4 regions of the Pseudogracilibacillus sp. SO10305 genome follow, and region 4 is predicted to be linked to each of the others. Evidence: riboswitches for the same ligand, from Rfam matches in the RefSeq annotation. Region 4 holds a riboswitch; each other region holds the start of a gene.

Region 1 (5,259 bases), on a different contig from region 4:
TTCTTGTACGTGCACATCCATTTCTATACGCAAGCCATTTTTCAACGTATCTTCTGATGATATTTGTGCATCGACTGTATGACGAAAACGTTTTTTCTTCGTACCATCATCGTCATCTATTGGCCCATAACTTCCATTAAAAATCAGTTCTTTCCCCTGTTGATCAAATAATTGTATCTTTCCAATGGAGGCATAATCCACTTTATTTTCTGTTTCAATCGTTATAAAAGATACAATGTTTTTTTCATCCATCATTACTCCATGTAATGTAAAGTTAATGCCTTCCTTTTTCTCTGTATAATTTATTTCATGATAATATTCATTTTGCATTGCCGATTCCCAACTAGGATTTCCACGTAAAAATACTGGATCAATCAAATAAACTGTCCATACGCATCCAGCAAGAAGAATAATGATAGCTGCCCATGTCCATTTTGGTAAATAATAACGGCGTTTTTTCTTAGAAACTTTGCTCTCCTTATGTTGCTTCATACCTTTTTCTATCGCTTCATCTAACAATTTCTCGGGGATGGAAATGTTTTCTATTTTGTTTTTATAATTTTCGAGTTGCTTTTCTACATCTTCATGTTTCATTTACACTTCCCCTTTCTTTGCCAAATGACGTAGTTTATCTAAAGTTTTATATACTCTTGTTTTCATCGTATTTTCATTCGTACGAAACACTTCAGCCATTTCTTTAAAAGATATGCCGTGAATATATTTTAAAACTATCCATTCTCTTTCTTGATTAGATAATTTTTCTAATAGTTCTTCCATCTCTAATAATAGAAAGTCTTTCTCATAAGCTGATGGTATCATCGTTTCTTCTAATTGCAGCACTTTTTTTCGTTCCCGTATTAAATCATTACAATAATTAATCGTAATTCGAATAAACCACGTTTTAATATAGGCAGGTTGTCGTATTGAATGGATATTAATCAATGCGCGATATGTAACTTCTTGTACTACTTCTAATGCAAGCTCTTCTGTTTTCATGTAACTAAATGCTGTGCGATAAATATCAGCTTTTACTGTATCAATAAGCAATATAAATGCCTCTTTATCTCCGGCAATAGCTTTTTTTGTAATTTTCTCCAATGGACTCCCCCTTCACCTGCTATATATTAGACGATCACTTATATAAAAAGTTTGATTTTTTTCATACATCATTAAAAATTCTCTTTTAGATCATCCATTATTTAACTTTATATTGTATAAATTTCTCTATTTGTTCCAATTTGTAAGTTGAAGCAAGAAAAATGATAAAAAAAGACGAGGAATGATCCTCCCCGTCTTCTCCGGCTATGCTAATGATTGCCTTTATAATATAGCGATCGCGCGGACTGGTGATCCGTCCCCTTTTTCTATTTTTAAAGGTAGTCCATAAAATGTAAATGTTTGATGGAATGGAATTTTTTCTAAATTGATTAGGTCTGTATAGGTAATAATATCGTTCGCTAATAACATTCTTTCTAATCGTTCCGTCATTTCTCCACCGACAAAGGAAGGTTTTGCGTGCAATAATTTATCTATATATGTTTCGTCCAATGGTGCAGTAAAGAATAAGCCTATCTCCCTCGGCCATTGTGCATCTATTTGAACTACTTGTGCTTCTCCAAAAAATCGTTCGATCGGCATTTCATCTAAATTTGCTTTTCCTTTATGCATATGCGAAAACGCATCGACATGTGTGCCAGTATGCGTACCTAATGTTAACTTCCTTAATTCCCAGCCATTTTTGCCATATGTATGGACTTTTTCAATCGTAACTGCTGGATCTCCAGGATAAACGTCCATTTTTTCGTTCAATGTCACTGTTAAATCAATTACTTTCATACCGCTCCCCCTCTCTTTCAAATGAATTTTATCCGTAGAAAAACTGGACCTATATTAAAATAAGTCCAGTTTCCCTATCCGTTCTACCGCTTCACGTAAACGATTTTCTTCCTCCAATAACCCAATTCGTACATACCCTTCTCCATGTGCCCCAAAAGCAATACCTGGAGCAACAGCAATATTTGCTTCATTCAACAACAAATCCGTAAATGATTCACTCGTATGTCCATTTGGAACCTTTAACCAAGCGAAAAAAGACGCTTTTGGTGCTTCGACTTTCCACCCGATCTTTTTACAAGCTTCGATAAACACATTACGACGATGTTCATATAATGCGACTATGTCTTTCGCCGCCGTTTGCTCCCCTAATAATGCCTTTGCAGCTGCACGTTGAACAGCTGGGAATTGATTAATAAACATATGATCTTGTAATAAATTAATTGCACCGACAATCTCTTTATTTCCTAAAGCAAATCCGACACGCCATCCAGCCATATTGAATGTTTTCGACATCGTATACATTTCCACTCCGACATCTTTCGCCCCTTCTGCTTGTAAAAAACTTACCGGTTTTTTTCCATCAAATCCGATCCCACCATAAGCAAAATCATGCATAACCGCAATATTATTTTTTTTCGCGAATTGAACTGTCTCATTAAAAAATGGCTCATCAGCTATCGCACTCGTCGGATTACTTGGATAATTTAAATACATTAATGTTGCATCTCGTTTAATATCGTCAGCTATTTCATCATAGTTAGGATAATAGTTATTTTCTTCTAATAATGGCATCGTTTCGAACCGTATATCTGCCAGACCAACACCAGATAAATAATCTGGATAACCTGGGTCTGGAAGTAAGAGAACTTCTCCCGAATCCATGATCGCCAATGGTAATTCAACAACTCCCGCTTTCGAACCGAATAAAATGGCAACCTCTGTTTCCGGATCTAGATTTACCCCATATTCACGTTTATAAAATATCGCTATCGCTTCTTTTAATTCCGTCGTACCTCGAAATGGTGCATAGCCATGTGTTTCTGGATCTTCTACTGCATCTTGTAATGCCTTTACGATATGTGGCGGAGTTGGTTTATCAGGATTTCCTCTACCTAAATTAATAACATCTCTCCCTTCACTAACAGCTTGTTGAACATTTCTTGTTAATTGCGAGAAAAAATGTGCTGGCAAATTCTGTAATCGATTCGATAATTTCATATTAATATTCCTCATTTCATTTCTATCATTCTACAATAAGTATAAAGAATATAAATTCGAAAAGAAAGAAATTTTCAGTAATTATTGACAAAGTAAATGAAAGTAGCTATCATTAGATATGTTAGTTTGAATGATATGAAATTTCACAATTATATAAGTCGATAACTTATCAAGAGTGACCGAGGGACAAGGCCCTATGACGTCCGGCAACCCCATTATGGAAGGTGCCAATTCCTTCAGAACGTACAAATTTCTGAAAGATAAGCTGAAAATTAACAGTTCTTCTTTCATATTTGTGAAAGAAGTTTTTTTATGTTTTTGCAAAAGGAGACTAGCAATGATTCAAATTGAAAATTTAACAAAAGTGTATCAAACGAAGGATAGAGATGTCATTGGGGTCGACAATGTATCTTTAACGATTAACGAAGGAGAAATCTTCGGTATTGTCGGATATTCTGGGGCAGGTAAAAGTTCTTTATTACGCTGCATTAACTTACTAGAAAGACCTACAGACGGACGAATATTAGTTGACGGGCTTGATTTAATGTCTTTGGATGCAAACAACTTACGTAAAGCACGTTTAAAAATCGGCATGATTTTCCAACATTTCCATTTAATTAGCCAAAAAACAGTTGCCGAAAACATCTCATTCGCTCTACGGGCAGCAGCCACACCAGCAAAAGATATTGATAAACGTGTCGAAGAACTTTTAAATATGGTAGATTTAGCAGATAAAAAGGATGTCTTCCCTGCACAACTAAGTGGTGGTCAAAAACAACGTGTCGGTATTGCTCGTGCACTGGCGAATGATCCATCTGTATTACTTTGTGACGAAGCTACTTCTGCTCTCGATCCGAATACGACGTCATCCATTTTAAAATTACTAAAAAAAATAAACCGTGAGTTAAATATAACGATCGTATTAATTACTCATGAAATGAATGTCGTGAAAGAAATTTGTGACCGTATGGCGATTATGCAAGATGGATCAGTTGTTGAATCCGGAAACGTATATGACATTTTTTCTACACCGAAAAATGAATTAACGAAAACATTCATTAAAGATGTCGTAAATATCGACGTACCAGAAGAAATGTTACAAAAATGTACTGGACAAATTGTTAAAATTACGTTCCGTGGAGAAGTTGCTGGGGAAAGCGTCATTTCTGATATGATTCAAACATTTGATGTAAAAGGTAATTTCTTACACGGATTAATTGAATATATTCAAGAACGTCCACTTGGAATGTTCGTTATGGAAATGAAAGGTGACAATACTGAAATTGGTAAAGCAATCGATTATATGTCATCACAACTAGTAGATGTGGAGGTGATTCGTGATGCTATTTGATATGGATCGCATCATGGAATTGTTACCCGAAATGACGCAAGCATTTGGAGAAACGATTTATATGATAGGAATTGCCCTACTCGTTGCGCTCATCATCGGATTACCATTAGGGATTATTTTATTCGTCACGGATAAAGGACTATTTCTCGAAAATAAACCGATAAAGTCCGTCCTCGGGTTTGTTGTAAACGTCATTCGTTCCATCCCGTTCATTATTTTAATGGTAGCTATCACACCATTTACAAAGTTAGTCGTCGGTAACTCGATTGGGCCTACTGCTGCAAGTGTCGCTTTATCTGTTGCAGCGATCCCATTCTTTGCACGTATTGTGGAAACATCGCTTCGTGAAATTGATAAGGGAGTAATTGAAGCAGCAATCGCAGTTGGTGCAACACCTTGGATGATTATTAAAGATGTATTAATTCCAGAAGCAAAATCTAGTATTATCCAAGGTATCACATTAACCGTAATTAGTTTAGTTGCTTATTCTGCAATGGCTGGTTTCGTTGGTGGTGGAGGTATCGGTGATTTAGCAATTCGATTTGGTTACTATCGATATGATAATACGATTATGATTTTAACGGTCGTAATTTTATTACTATTAGTACAAATTTTCCAATGGATTGGAGATAAAGCTGCAAAAGCAGTGGATAAAAGTTAATTATTAGGGGGAAATAAAATGAAAAAGTGGATTTTTACAATTGTTTTAGTAAGTATCGTCGCTATTTTAGCTGCATGTGGTAGCAATAATGACGGAAATGGATCTTCCAATGTAGATGAAACAAAGGAATTACACTTCGGTGCAACAGCTGGTCCTTACAGTGATATGTTAACAAAAGCGATTATTCCTGGCC
Region 2 (5,259 bases), on a different contig from region 4:
GGTAAAACGTATGAGCTAGTTCATTTAGTAGAGGAAACACCTTCAGAAGCGACGATTAAATCGCTTATTGAAAAGAGTGCACTAGAGCCGAAGAAATTTTTTAATACGAGTGGAAAAGTGTATCGCGAACAAAATATGAAAGAAAAAATTAAAGATGCAACACTCGATGAAATGGTTACATACTTAGCGTCAAATGGCATGCTTATTAAACGACCGATCCTGACAGACGGCACGAGCGTGACAGTTGGTTTTAAAGAAGAAACATACGAAAATACTTGGAAGTAACTTAGGAGGAGAAAAATATGTCATTACCAACAGAATTATTATATTCAAAAGAACATACGTGGGCACGAGAAGAAGGAAGCGATATTCGTGTCGGGCTTACTAAATTTGCCTTAGAAGAATTAGGAGACATCGTATTTGCGGAACTTCCAGAAATTGGTACGGAAATTGAAATGAACGAACCATTCGGAAGCGTAGAATCTGTGAAAACAGTATCGGAATTATATGCACCGGTTAGTGGTCGTGTAGTGGAAATTAACGGAGCACTACAAGATAACCCTGAAACAGTAAATGAGTCTCCTTATGACCAAGGATGGTTCATCGTCATCGAACCGACAAAGGACGAGCAGTTAGACGAGTTACTTTCAGCAGACGAATACGAAGCATTAATTTCAGCAGAATAATGGAAAAGCTATTCAACGATGGGCGGACAAAACACATCGTGAATAGCTTTTTGTTTTAAAAAGGTGCAATGAAAAGGATGCAATGATAAAATGAAAATAATTATTGTTGAAGGAAAACAAGATAAAAAACGGCTCGAAACGATTATCGATGGCCGTGATGACGTACAAATTTTATGTACATTCGGAACATTTAGTATTGAAAAATTTGATGAAATGCTTGAAACGTATGATTTAGACAATCATCTTGTTTATATTTTCGTTGATGAGGATCGTCCAGGGAAACAACTTAGAAAAAAGTTGAACGAAGAATTGCCTCATGCTGAAAATATGTATATTCCAGAAGAACATATTGAAGTTGAAGCAGCACCATACAATATTCTCGCAACAGAACTCGTCAAATTTCATATTCGAATTAACCCGATATATTTATTAAAAGATTGGTGAGAAAACATGCAAGAGATCAAACAATTACCATTAACGAAGGATGGTTTCCTTTTTATTCATACCCCCTTTTGTGGGACGTGTCATGTCGCAAGAAGTTTTTTACAAAAAATTGAAACAACACATAAAGAGGAAATTTTTCTAGAGATGAATGGCTCCCTATTTCCAGAATTCATGCAAGAGAATAAAATTGAAAGTGTACCGTGTTTACTCATTGTGAAAGATGGGGAAATAAAGGAGAAAATTTATACGTTTCATTCGGTTGCAAACATATATCATTATGTGTTTGAGTATAAACCTGAGTTATTTTCTAGGTAATATGCATTATCGTTGACAAAGATAACAAGGACTGATAAGATTCAATATAATAACCAATTGAATATAATTAACTCTTATGAAGAGCAACGGAGGGACTGGCCCTGTGAAGTTGCGGCAACCTTCAATTCTGAATTGAAAGGTGCTAAATCCTGCAAAGCACACCGCTTTGAGAAATGAGAGAACGTGAAGATATATAATCTTTTTGTTCTCTAGAGCAAAGAGATTTTTTTATTGGAATAAAAAGAAAAGGAGGGTACACATTTTGATTTCGATCAAAAATTTAAAGAAAACATTCACGATTGACAATCGGCCGATCAAGGCAGTTGATGATTTAACATTGGATATCGAAACTGGTGAAATATTCGGTGTGATTGGATATAGTGGGGCTGGAAAAAGTACGTTCGTTCGCTTACTAAATCGCCTTGAAGAACCGACAGCAGGAACTATTACAATTGATGGCGAGAGCATGACCGAATTAAATGCGAAAAATCTTCGTACAGCAAGACAAGATATCGGAATGATTTTCCAACATTTTAATTTATTATGGTCACGAACGACGGAAGATAATATTGCCTTCCCTCTCGAAATCGCTGGTGTGCCAAAAGCAGAAAGAGAAAAAAGAGTAAAAGAACTCATTCAATTAGTTGGATTAGAAGGTAGAGAAAAAGCGTATCCATCCCAACTTAGTGGGGGACAAAAACAACGTGTCGGAATCGCAAGGGCACTCGCGAATAATCCGAAAGTGTTATTGTGTGATGAAGCGACATCTGCACTTGACCCGGAAACGACGAACTCTATTTTAAATTTACTCGTAGATATTAACGAGAAACTCGGTTTGACGATTATTTTAATTACCCATGAAATGAACGTTATTCGAAAAATTTGTCACCGTGTTGCAGTGATGGAACATGGGAAAATTGTGGAACAAGGGAATGTGTATGACGTTTTCACGAATCCACAACATGGGGTGACACAACGATTCATTGGAGAGGTTGTGGAAGAGGGCCGGGAAGATGATACATTGGATGAAGTATTGGAGGAAGTAGAACGAAAAGGAAAAGTTCTTCGATTACGATTCCAAGGTACAGCAACAAATGATGCTCTTATTAGTGAAATTGCGAAAAACTACGATACTCAAGTTAATATTTTACATGGTAAAATTACGAAAACGACATACGGTACGGTTGGTTCACTTGCAATTCAATTAATCGGAGAGAAAACTGAAATAGAGAAAGTTGAAGCTTTTGTTGAAGCTTCCTCGGTAACAGTGGAGGTAATTCGCGATGACACTTGATTTTTCAAAACTTGATACGAGCCAATTGCTTGAAGCTACATATGAAACGTTTTACATGACAATCATCGCACTTATTGGAACTTTTATTTTAGGATTATTGCTTGGTCTATTACTTTATTTAACAGACAAAGATGGTCTATGGGAAAATAAAATATTAAATTTTATCATTGCGACATTTGTTAACGTCTTTCGTGCTATCCCATTCATCATTTTAATTTTATTATTGTTTCCATTAACGAGACTTTTAATTGGAACGATTCGGGGACCGAATGCAGCACTCCCGGCTTTAATTTTAGGAGCGGCACCATTTTACGGTCGTTTAGTGGAAATTGCATTAAAGGAAGTGAATAAAGGTGTTATTGAGGCAGCGAAAGCGATGGGATCAACGACGAGACGTATCATTTTTAAAGTGTTAATCCCAGAATCAATGCCAGCACTTATTTCAGGTATTACCGTTACAGCGATTGCATTAATTGGATACACCGCAATGGCTGGAGCGATCGGAGCAGGTGGACTAGGGAGTTATGCATATTATGCAGGATTCCAACGAAGAATTTTTGAAATTGTCCTCGTCTGTTCAATCATTATAGTAATTGTCGTTTTTATTTTCCAATTCATTGGAGATTTTATATCTAAAAAAATTGATAAAAGGTAAAGGGGAGAATGTTTCATGAGAAAGGTTTTAGCTTTATTCGCATTAATTTCAATTTTAGTTTTAGCGGCATGTGGTGGAGGAAACAATGACAACGCAAGTAGTAACAACGCAGGTAATAACGATGGGAACGCAGAAGAAGTGACAATTAAAGTAGGAGCTTCAAGTGTGCCACACGCGGAGATTTTAGAAGAAGCGGCACCAATTTTGGCTGAAGAAGGTATTACGTTAGAAATCGAACCATATGAAGATTACGTCTTACCAAATGATGACTTAGCAAGTGGTGATTTAGATGCGAACTATTTCCAACATATTCCTTATTTAGAACAAACTATTGAAGATACAGGATACGAGTTAACACATATCGGTGGAATCCATATTGAACCAATTGCGGCATATTCAAAATCTATTGATTCAATCGATAATATTAAAGATGGAACAGAAGTTGTATTAAGTAATTCTGTAGCTGACCATGGCCGTGTGTTACAATTATTCGAAGCAAACGAATTAATTACATTAAAAGACGGAGTAGAAGAAGGTAAGGCTGAGTTAGATGATATCGAAGACAACCCGAAAAACTTAACATTCTCTCCTGACTATGAGCCAGCTTTTTTACCAGAAATCTATGAGTCTGAAGAAGATGTATTAGTAGTCATCAACACGAACTATGCAATCGGTGCAGGACTTGATCCAGTGAATGATTCGATTTTCCGTGAAGGGGACGACTCTCCTTACGTGAACGTGTTAGCAGTTCAAGAAGGTAAAGAAGATGATGCAGCATTAAATAAATTATTAGAAGTGTTACGTTCTGAAGAAATTCAAGACTTCATGGTTGAGAATTACGACGGTGCAGTAGTACCAGTATCAGAATAATGTATTTCACTTACGTATAAAAAATTGCCTCCACGATTGTGGGGGTAATTTTTTTGTCGGGGTTTTGTGGTGGAGCGGGTAGGGGTTTCTTAAGGAGTGGTTGGAGTGAGGGTATACGGCTCTTAATTTCGCAAGTATTGGTAGGAATGCCGTTGGGGGCTAGCGGATATACTGCTTAATTCCACAAGTTAAAGGGGAAAAAGCGTTAAACTTGCGGATATATGCATTAATTCCGCAAGTTATAGGTGAAATCCCGTTCCACTTGCGAATATATGGCTTAATTCCGCAAGTTATAGGTGAAATCCCATTCCACTTGCGGATATATGGTTTAATTCCGCAAGTAAAAGGTGAAATCCCGTTGCACTTGCGAATATATGGCTTAATTCCGCAAGTTATAGCTGAAATCCCATTCCACTTGCGAATATATGGTTTAATTCCGCAAGTTATAGCTGAAATCCCATTCCACTTGCGGATATATGGTTTAATTCCGCAAGTAAAAGGTGAAATCCCGTTGCACTTGCGAATATATGGCTTAATTTCGCAAGTAAAAGGCGAAATCCCGTTGCACTTGCGAATATATGGCTTAATTCCGCAAGTAAAAGGTGAAATCCCGTTGCACTTGCGAATATACGGCTTAATTCCGCAAGTAAAAGGTGAAATCCCGTTGCACTTGCGAATATACGGCTTAATTCCGCAAGTTAAAGCAAAAATCCCGTTGCACTTGCGAATATATGGTTTAATTCCGCAAGTTATAGCTGAAATCCCATTCCACTTGCGGATATATGGTTTAATTCCGCAAGTAAAAGGTGAAATCCCATTCCACTTGCGGATATATGGCTTAATTTCGCAAGTAAAAGGCGAAATCCCGTTGCACTTGCGAATATATGGTTTAATTCCGCAAGTTATAGCTGAAATCCCGTTGCACTTGCGAATATACGGCTTAATTCCGCAAGTTATAGCTGAAATCCTATTCCACTTGCGGATATATGGTTTAA
Region 3 (5,259 bases), on a different contig from region 4:
TTGCCTCCATTTGTTTCCCCTCCGAACGAATATTGTAATCTATGTGTAAGCAAAATTCCGCTACAATCATTCACAACTAACAATAGATAGTAATACAATACTGAATAATCCTAACGGTCCCATTTCATTGTAACACTTCTCTTTCTTATACATAAGCCGGATTATATCATTATGGCACGAGTAATGAGCAATCTGTAACTATATAGATGCGGAATTTTAGTTCGTCGTATCCTCATTTCTATAGAGCACATCTTTGAGAGGCTCATGATCATAATATCGATTAATTTTTAGCTCATTATTTGATTCTATAATAGACATTTGTCCCTTCACTTCAAATTTATCTATTATATCTTTATTATGATTTGTGAGAATCAATGTGAAAGTAAAATCAAAATTCGTTGTTCTTTCATTTTGATGATCGGTCCTTTTTGTAAATGAAATATTTTCTACAGAAATTTTGCTGTTTTGTTTATTTGATACCTCTTGTGGCAACAGAAAAAATCTTATGCTTGCTAAATTTGTAAATTCATCTTCCGTGAAATAACTTGAAAACTTATTTTGGAATTCTATTAAATCCTCGGGACTTGAATCATTAATATCAACACTAGGTTCATCAACATTGTAAAGTTCTTTTATAAATTTTTCTCCTAAATTAATTTCCTGATTCTCCTTTTCTTTCCCACAAGAACTCATGAACAATAAGGAAATAATAATATAAAACAATAATAAAAAAAGCTTTCGCATACAAACACCCTTTTCTCGCTAAATTGATTCTTAACTTATTATAATACAATATCAATGTAATATATTCGATGTGGTTTTCACATTATTTTTTAAGGTTACATATGAAAAGCACTGTGGAATTTTCGTGTTAGGCGTTAAATATGTACCAAATAATTTTGTAAACGACATGGGTAAACGATCAAATGAAAGATGATTAAAAAATACTATATTCAATAGTGAAGTGGTTCATCTTTCATCTGTGAAATACAATCACAACCATTATCTCTTTCTTTTCAGATTATTCATAATAAAAATCACGAAAAAATATATAATTTGTATTTACATTAAAATAATCAAAACTTCCTATTTCCATTTTGTGGGGTGGTGATTAGCTTTATGGTTGCGTTCATACGGGTTTGAGGTTGGATTCTTGCAACTTCGACCCGTATTCTTGCAACTTCGGCCCACATTCTTGCAACTTTGACTCGCATTCTTGCAACTTCGACCCATATTCTTGCAACTTTGACTCGCATTCTTGCAACTTCGACTCGTATTCTTGCAACTACCTAGTTTCCATATTTGTATTTTAAATTCGCATGACGATCAACAATCATTAGGCAACTCTAACCCATAAATTGAGAGACACTTAATTTTGGTGGAATACCTACAAGCATTTACTTCATGAATTTCTACATTTTTTCTATCATAAAGACTTCTGATAATTTCTCCTATGTTCTTTTTGTATTTTCCATAAATAATTTGTCGTCTGTATTTTGGATCAATTACAATACGATACTTACATCTCCACAATGTCTTTTCTTATCCTACACTAGGATTGTCTCCTTCTGTTAAAAATATGGTGGTCGGGAAACTATCTTCATCTTACAAGAGAAAGAGGTATTTTTAATACCACGCTAAAAGCTATTTAGAACCCCCGGCAGAACTAGGGGTTTTCAAATGCACAAAAGCCTATTTGGTAGATAACCCCAAATAGACTTTTTTCACAGGTTCATTATTTTTTTATTGAAAAATAGTTTAATAACCTAATTCTTCTTTTGCAATGTCAACAATATATTTTAACTTTTCCCATTGCTCTTCCTCTGTCAATTTGTTTCCATGATGAGTCGAGGCAAATCCACATTGAGGACTAAGGCAGATTTGTTCTCGTGGAATAAATTGTGCCGCTTCTTCGATACGCGCTTTTATTAATGCTTTATCTTCTAACTCTCCCGTTTTAGAAGTAAATAAACCAAGCACCACTTGCGGACCTCCGTTCGGAATATAATCAAGTGGTTTAAAATCACCTGAGCGATCATCGTCATACTCCAAGAAAAATCCATCTACTTTTTCTTTGGCAAATAACGTAGGTGCAATTAATCCATAGCTACCTTCAAATGCCCAATTCGATCTATAGTTACCACGGCAAAGATGTGTTGTAACATATAAATCTTCTGGTTTACCTTCCAGTACTTCATTCACAACCTTTAATGCAAGTTCAATCAAATACTCTCTTGGATATTTTCCATCATTAAATGGAATGTCTGGTGACGACAGACCGGCAATATAAACATCATCAAACTGAAGGTAACGAACACCCGCATCATAAAATGCTTGTATTGCATCACGATATGTTTGAATAACATCCTCTGCATACTCTTCAATATCCGGATAAATTGTTTCATTACGAATCCCTTGGTTAAATAACTGATTTGGGCTTGGAATGGTTTGCTTAGCAACAGCACGTCCATCCACTATTTTGTTGAATAATTTAAAGTCTTTAATATGTGGATGATCGTGGTTAAATGAGATTTTTCCAATATTACGTACATCATATCTTTCCGTTTCTTCATTTTCATTAAAGATATATCCAGTCTCTGGCACATATCCTTCTACACCGTTTAGATGCTCTAAAAAGTCTGTATGCCAAAATCTACGTCTAAACTCTCCGTCTGTAACTGCTGAAAGTCCAACTTCTATCTGCTTATCGACTATGCGTTTAATCTCTTCTGTTTCAATATCATATAATTGATCTGCTGAAATGCTTCCATCTTGAAAGTCCTTTCTAGCTTGATGAATCGTATCTGTTCGTAGCAAACTTCCTACATGATCTGCCTTGAACGGTGCTCTTGTTAAAGTAATTGACATTTCCTATTCTCCTTTTGTTTGTTTTCGTTATTTGTTCTTCAAGGTTTTTAACATCAAAAAACCCCTTCTCGAATCAAGAAGAGGATACATTTCTGTAGTTTTTCACTCTTCTTATCTTCAAGCATTCTTGCTCTGGAATTGGCACAGTACAAAACAGTCTGTTGCCGAGGCTTCAAAGGGCCAGTCCCTCCACCTCTCTTGATAAGAAAACTATATTATTTAAAATGTTAATATTTAGAATACATTATTTATTTGAAGAAGTCAATTAATTACTTGTTTTTTGTAATTTAGACATATACTTATATATTTTATAAACGCTCTACTTCCTCGTCATTTCTGAAAAGAAATACAAGACCCATAACAAGTATAAAAATATTTACAAGTAATAATCATTTCTATAAAATATTTTTCAATAACGACTCACTTGATTTTGGTAAATTTAACTTCAGACGTTGATTAGCTAAATTAGTTAAAACTCTTTACACAGTTACTAGAACACATTCATCCACCACTTCGCAACGCAATTTTTTCTTCCATAAATGTAAGTAATTGATAATATGCGTTAATATACCAAAACATCCCTTAGTTTTATCGAACTTTGATTTATTTATAGATAGTCTATCTATCTGAACAAAGTAGAATTCATTTTTCATTCTACAAAGTTTAGGCTTCCTTATCCTGTACCTTTCAAATCATTTGCTACCCTATAAACCACAGTACCAAAAGTAATTTTAACAGGGTATAAGGATAGAATTATTGCCATAATCTCGCTAAATGTTTTTATCCCACCAGTTAGGTATAATACATCATTTATTAAGTAACTAGATAATTGAATAAGACTAAATACAATAGCCACTGACACAACCAATGCAAACAGCATTAAAATTACTTGAAATATGGACATTTTTCTTATCCTCTTTAACTCTTTAATACTTCCATCATTCACTAAAAAGAATATGTAAGCAATTGGAAGTAATAATAAGTACCAATTAGAATAACCAAACACTATCCATGAAATTCCCATTCCCAAAAGTATAATCCAACCTAGCGCATTAAAAGTTTTTTTACACATATAAACACTCCTAATTATACCGCGAAACGATCTCTTTATTGAATCATCATCCACTCTTAAGTACATGTTATCATAAGGTTTTAAACATTTAAATAACAAAATTCATCTATGCGCAATGAGAGTAATAGCGTAAGTCCGTAATCAAACAACGTATATAAAACTTAGCGCCTCCTGTTTAGATAAACATATCAATCGAAGGTAAAAAATCCCCTATTAATAAAGGTGATTGGAGTAATGAAGGAGCATAGTCGTTATTTATCCCCGACAAGAACTATGTAATAAAATTAGAAAACATGACGAATGATAGAGTATCAAACTTTTGACTGCTGATGAAGAATTGGCTAAATGTGGAGTATACCAGATGGAAAATGGACAATAGATGATGTAGCTGAATGGTGACATCATAATAAATATACCTGGCATGTGCTTAATAACTTGGAAACAATACAATTGGTACCTAGTAAAATTAATAGTGATTTTAAACAATTGTATTATAACAAATATTATTTATGTAAAATGAACCTTAATAAATGAAGATAAATTTATTAAGGTGTTCAGCTAGAATGACTGTAAGCCAAAACTACAAAAAAGTACCTTTTCAGGTCGCATGTCAAATAACCGTAAAAATATTGATTTTTTAATCAGATTTACGGTTATTTGACTTTATTTGCCACAATCTTCTTGAATTAAACTACCTACAGCAAAGGTGCTAGTCACTTAATATATGTCTGCTTTAAAAACATTACTATTTTCAAGATTTATTTTTGCTGCTGATTATTCATAGACCAAATTGAAATTGATTGTTTTTCAGTATGATTAATAAAGCGGTGTGGTATTTGACTATTAAAACAAATAGAATCTCCTTCATGCAAGATATGCTCTTCCTGGTCTAAAATAACAGTCATGGCACCCTTCAGCACTACACCGCATTCCTCACCAGTATGGCTCACTAGTTTTTTGTCAGATTGCCCTGCCTCAAGAATAATCTGAATCATTTCCAGTTCGCCATTGTGTATTGGAGTTAAAAATTCATACTTTGAATTTGATTTTGGAAAGGATACTACTTTTCTATCTTCTTTACGCAGTACAGATGGTGTATTCGTTGACTCTCCCAGCAATTCTGTAATAGAAACATTAAGACCATTACATATTTTATACAGCAATGTAATAGAAGGGTCTACATTATTTCTTTCCACCTTACTGATGATACTAGTGCTGACACCAGCCTTTTCAGCAAGCACTTTTAACGAATACTCCCTTTCCATTCGCAATCGTCTAATTTTACCCCCATCAAACATGTCATCACCATCTTTATCATA
Region 4 (5,259 bases):
AAATCATATTTCCCTTCCATAAACACTTGATGCCATACCATGAACATTAAGAATGTCCATATTTTACGGCTGTAATCGGCTTTTCCAGCACAATGTGCCTCTAATAAATCACGGACAAATTGTTTATTCACGTAAGCATCTACATCCGCTTCATCAATAATACGTTTTGCCCAACCATTTAACTCTTTTTTCAGCCAATGTCTCATCGGTACAGGGAACCCTAATTTTTTTCGGTCTAATACGTGATCCGGGATAATTCCTCGTGATGCTTCACGTAAAATCGATTTCGTTGTATTGTTCGCAATTTTTAAATCGATCGGAATTTGACTCGCTAATTCAAACACATCTTTATCGACAAACGGCATTCTAATTTCAATTCCATTGGCCTTCGACATTTTACCAGCTTTTAATAAAATATCCCCACGCATCCACGTATGAATATCGATATACTGCATTTGAGCGACAAGTGGTTCGTGGCTTATAATATCATAATACGGACCCGTAATATCCTCATAGGAAATCGTGCGATTAAACGTTTTTAAAAATGCCTCTTTTTCTTTTTCCTCAAACATTTTCGCATTACCAATATAACGTTCTCTTAATGGGGTTGTCCCTCTTAATAAGAAACTTTTCCCACTCATATTATCAGGTAAAGTCATCGCAACTTTTCGGATTAAAGTTTTGAATAATCCTGGAATATAGTTAAACATACGTAAAGAGTCTGGTTCACGATAAATATTGTACCCGCCAAATAACTCATCAGAACCTTCCCCAGATAATGCAAAATTAACATAACTACTCGCTTCTTTAGAAACGAAATATAACGGAATACATGATGGGTCTGCTAACGGCTCTTCTAAATTCCACATAATTTCTGGAATTTGATTCACATATTCATCTGCTGTAATAAATTTCGCGATGTTTTCAACGCCTACTTTATCTGCTGTCTCCTTAGCAATATCTACTTCAGAAAATCCTTCTCGCTCAAAACCGACAGAGAATGTCTTTATATTCGGGTTAATCTCTTTCGCCATTGACACGACTAAAGTTGAATCAATTCCTCCAGATAAAAATGCCCCAATATCTGCAATACCATCCATACGTTTTTCAATATTTTCAAACATTACTTCACGAATTTTATTGATCCATACAGACTTCTCTGTTTGTACAGGGTCAAACGATGGTTTCCAATATTTATGAAATGTCACTTTCCCTGCTTTTTCCTTCACAAAATACGTAGCCGGATCCATAATGACGACATCATCATGTAATGTATATGGTTCAGGTACATATTGGAAACTAAAATAATGTTGTAACGCCGTTTCATTCATTTTATCTATATGATAACGTTTCGTAATTTCCGTTTTCGAAGAAGAGAATGTGAACGCTCCATCTCTTTCTACATAAAAAAGTGGCTTCACCCCAAAGTGATCTCGCGCTCCATATAATGTTTCGCTTTGTTTATCCAAAATGGTAACAATAAATTTCCCGCTAATTTGCGCGAATAATTCCTTTTTTTCTTGTGGGAATAAAATCGCGATAATTTCCGCAATATTCGTAGATGAAATCCCTGCTTTTTCAGCTAATTTTCCTTTGTTATAGCATTCACCAAAATAATGTACATAATATTGTTCATTTTCAAATACTTGATCTAATTCATTTTCTTCATATAAAAAAGTAAAACTTTCATGTTCATATGTTTGTTCGCCTTGCTCGACATTGTTTACATCTATGATAGATGAAGTCGTTCCATGATGTAAACTTCCAATAAAATGGCCCATGTTTGTAACCTACCTTTATGAAATCTATTTTCTAAAAAATAATACCATACTTTTTTCTGTTACGACAAGCATTACATCCGTCGTGAACGTCATTATTTTACAATTGTTCACGATATTGTTTCATCTTATGAATGAATAGGTTTTCACCTAACATAAGATGAACTTTTCGACTTGCTTTCACTTCTTACTATACAACTTTTATCCATATAAACAAAAAATGGATGACATGTATATCATCCATTTTTCCATTTTATTTATTCGCAATTTCGACAGCAGATTGTCTCAATGCTTCTGCTTTATCTAAGTTTTCCCAAGGAAGGGTGACATCACGGCGACCGAAATGTCCATATGCAGCTGTGTCACGGTATATCGGACGACGTAAATCTAACATATGAATAATGCCGCGTGGACTTAAGTTGAAATTTTCACGAACAACATCAACTAAAATTTCCTCCGACACTTTTCCAGTACCGAATGTATCAATCGCAATCGATACAGGCTGTGCCACTCCAATAGCATACGCTAATTGAACTTCACATTTTTCTGCTAAATGTGCTGCCACAATATTTTTCGCAACATAACGTGCAGCATATGCTGCAGAGCGGTCCACTTTTGTCGCATCTTTACCTGAAAATGCTCCCCCACCATGACGAGCATATCCACCGTACGTATCGACGATAATTTTACGGCCTGTTAATCCGGCATCCCCTTGTGGTCCACCGATCACGAAACGACCAGATGGGTTAATATAATATTTCGTGTTTTCATCTAATAAGAAACTCGGAACGATCGGTTTAATAATATGTTCCTGTACATCTTTTTGGATCTGTTCTAATGTAACATCTTCCTTATGTTGAGTAGACACGACGATAGCATCGACACGAACAGGTTTATCGTGTTCATCATATTCTACCGTTACTTGTGTTTTACCATCAGGCAGTAAATATGGTAATGTATGGTCTTTACGAACATCTGTTAAACGTTTAGCTATGCGGTGCGCTAAATAAATCGGCAATGGCATTAAGTCTTCTGTTTCATCACATGCATATCCGAACATCAATCCTTGGTCTCCTGCGCCAATTTCCGATTCATCTGCCTCCCCTTCACGTGTTTCTAATGCAACATCTACTCCACCTGCAATATCAGGTGACTGCTCATCAATAGCAGTTAATACAGCACATGTTTCAGCATCAAATCCGTAACGAGAATCGGTATATCCAATTTCTTTTACGGTTTTACGAACGATGGATGGGATATCGACATATACATTCGTCGTAATTTCACCCGAAACTAACACTAACCCTGTTGTGACTGTCGTTTCACATGCAACACGTGCATTCGGGTCCCTTTTTAAAATTTCATCTAAAATTGCATCCGAGATTTGGTCACTCATTTTATCCGGATGTCCTTCCGTTACTGATTCTGATGTGAATAAACGGCGATTCTTTGTCATTATAATAAGCCTCCTATATATATTACACGGAGCTCTACTCGATAGAGATCATAGGGAACGAGATGACTCGTTCGTTTTTCATAAATAATGAAATTCATGAAAAAATCCTTTCCTATATAAATGAGGAAAGGATATCGTTTCTGCCTTTCACTCTTATTGTTCAAGGAAAATCCTTGCATCAGGTAAGCACCTTTTCACATACTTGTGAGGTTGCTGGGCTTCACAGGGTCTGTCCCTCCACCAACTCCTAATAAGAGAGTCCGTTGTTTATTACATATGAAATATTTTCCGAGAAACACCTCTATATGTATACTATAATGGCTAGTCTATATGATAATACGTGAAATGTCAATCGATTAAATAAGAAGAAATACAACCCTCTATATTCATACTATACCCCCGATATTTTGATAATTACGAGTTCCTTTTCTCTTCTTTCAAAAGTTTTTTCAAATATATGGACATTTTGGATCTGTACCAATTCATTCCATCGTTTCACCCATTCCAATAAATATCATCGCCGATATAATCTTACTGACAACAGTAGTGAGAAAAACACTTTAAGAAAACTCTGTTCGAGTGAAAGCACCCACTTCTTTTTCCGTCGTCGCAATCCAATCATCAATTAAAATACCTACTATAATAACCGCCACTCCAAACCCAATAAAACCATGAACTGATCTATTATTTTTTCTCAATATGAACGCGACTCCTTCTTTTATATAACACTTTTTCAATAAACATTCTGAACAACGAAGCATCATTAATTTTATCCTATTACGCATAAGACGAAACAGTTCTTACTCTTTCTTGCTACCCTGTTTTCTTATCCTTTATTTGAGGCTAAAATGTTAGTTCAAGTATTGATATGATTATGTTAAAATAGATTTACTGTAATGAAACAAAGTTTTTGTGATTTTCTTCACAAAATTGTAATACATTCTAAAAACGTTATTGCACCAACGTTTTTAGGTATTTAAACTTTTGTTTTATTATAATAAATCAACATTTTCTAATAGTTTTATTACATTAGTATGGACTAATTCGTTTAATGTGTTATACTATATTCAGATTTTAAAGTACACGAGAAAAAAGGATGGATTAATTCAATGAATACGACAGCTAGGTCAACTGTATCACAAGAAATTTTACAAAATGACAATGTTCAGAACAATTTATCTGTACCAGGATTAGTTGAAAAGATTTTATCACGTAATGAAGGTGTATTAACTGCAACTGGAGCAGTTCAAGCAACTACTGGAAAATACACTGGTCGTTCACCAAAGGACCGTTTCATTGTTCGTGATGACGTTTCTGAAAATTTAGTAGATTGGGGCGAAGTAAACAAACCAATCGATGAGGCATCATTCCAAAAATTATTCGATAAAGTTGTAAATCACTTAAAAAATAAAGATGAAGTTTTCTCCTTTAAAGGATTCGCTGGAGCAGACGAAAAATATCGTTTACCAGTGGAAGTTGTAAACGAATATGCATGGCATAACCTTTTTGCCCGTCAGTTATTCATTACACCAACAAAAGAAGAGTTAGCAGCACATGAGGCTGGCTTTACAGTTCTTTCTGCTCCGACATTAGAAGCAGACCCTCAAGAAGATGGAACGAATTCTGAAACGTTTATCGTTATTTCATTCAAAGAGCGTGTCGTATTAATCGGTGGAACAGAATATGCTGGAGAAATTAAAAAATCTATTTTCTCTGTGATGAACTACTTATTACCACAACAAAACATTTTATCTATGCACTGTTCAGCAAACGTTGGTGAAGAAGGTGATGTTGCTTTATTTTTCGGTTTATCAGGAACAGGAAAAACAACATTATCAGCTGACCCTTACCGTAAATTAATCGGTGATGATGAACATGGATGGAGTCCAAACGGTGTATTCAACATTGAAGGTGGTTGTTACGCAAAATGTGTTGATTTAACACGTGAAAAAGAACCACAAATTTTCGATGCTATTCGTTTCGGTTCCGTATTAGAAAACGTCGTACTTGATGATCATAGTCGTG

What was found. Region 4 has a riboswitch for S-adenosylmethionine ahead of metK (methionine adenosyltransferase). Riboswitches for the same ligand answer to the same signal wherever they lie in the genome.
Region 1: another riboswitch for S-adenosylmethionine. It lies ahead of SPD45_RS12800 (methionine ABC transporter ATP-binding protein); the one in region 4 lies ahead of metK (methionine adenosyltransferase).
Region 2: another riboswitch for S-adenosylmethionine. It lies ahead of SPD45_RS03105 (methionine ABC transporter ATP-binding protein); the one in region 4 lies ahead of metK (methionine adenosyltransferase).
Region 3: another riboswitch for S-adenosylmethionine. It lies ahead of SPD45_RS07400 (5-methyltetrahydropteroyltriglutamate--homocysteine S-methyltransferase); the one in region 4 lies ahead of metK (methionine adenosyltransferase).

Annotation. Positions count from the first base shown of each region.
Region 1 covers NZ_JAXHDE010000018.1:51,727-56,985, reverse strand. The annotation lists gene SPD45_RS12820 (DUF4179 domain-containing protein) at 1-594, opposite strand, end outside; gene SPD45_RS12815 (sigma-70 family RNA polymerase sigma factor) at 595-1,098, opposite strand; gene SPD45_RS12810 (cyclase family protein) at 1,321-1,836, opposite strand; gene SPD45_RS12805 (pyridoxal phosphate-dependent aminotransferase) at 1,891-3,054, opposite strand; SAM riboswitch class I at 3,218-3,321, shown strand; gene SPD45_RS12800 (methionine ABC transporter ATP-binding protein) at 3,392-4,405, shown strand; gene SPD45_RS12795 (methionine ABC transporter permease) at 4,395-5,066, shown strand; gene SPD45_RS12790 (MetQ/NlpA family ABC transporter substrate-binding protein) at 5,085-5,259, shown strand, end outside.
Region 2 covers NZ_JAXHDE010000002.1:96,819-102,077, reverse strand. The annotation lists gene SPD45_RS03125 (arsenate reductase family protein) at 1-285, shown strand, start outside; gene gcvH (glycine cleavage system protein GcvH) at 303-686, shown strand; gene SPD45_RS03115 (toprim domain-containing protein) at 777-1,130, shown strand; gene SPD45_RS03110 (thioredoxin family protein) at 1,137-1,445, shown strand; SAM riboswitch class I at 1,517-1,625, shown strand; gene SPD45_RS03105 (methionine ABC transporter ATP-binding protein) at 1,708-2,739, shown strand; gene SPD45_RS03100 (methionine ABC transporter permease) at 2,729-3,394, shown strand; gene SPD45_RS03095 (MetQ/NlpA family ABC transporter substrate-binding protein) at 3,410-4,264, shown strand; gene SPD45_RS03090 (hypothetical protein) at 4,476-5,259, shown strand, end outside.
Region 3 covers NZ_JAXHDE010000007.1:57,456-62,714, forward strand. The annotation lists gene SPD45_RS07385 (hypothetical protein) at 217-744, opposite strand; gene SPD45_RS07390 (hypothetical protein) at 1,130-1,285, opposite strand; partial or broken gene SPD45_RS07395 (transposase) at 1,350-1,533, opposite strand; gene SPD45_RS07400 (5-methyltetrahydropteroyltriglutamate--homocysteine S-methyltransferase) at 1,759-2,868, opposite strand; SAM riboswitch class I at 2,977-3,076, opposite strand; gene SPD45_RS07405 (disulfide bond formation protein DsbD) at 3,542-3,940, opposite strand; partial or broken gene SPD45_RS14395 (hypothetical protein) at 4,355-4,474, shown strand; gene SPD45_RS07410 (helix-turn-helix domain-containing protein) at 4,699-5,238, opposite strand.
Region 4 covers NZ_JAXHDE010000027.1:1,052-6,310, reverse strand. The annotation lists gene asnB (asparagine synthase (glutamine-hydrolyzing)) at 1-1,781, opposite strand, end outside; gene metK (methionine adenosyltransferase) at 2,032-3,234, opposite strand; SAM riboswitch class I at 3,385-3,491, opposite strand; gene SPD45_RS14100 (hypothetical protein) at 3,795-3,932, opposite strand; gene pckA (phosphoenolpyruvate carboxykinase (ATP)) at 4,344-5,259, shown strand, end outside.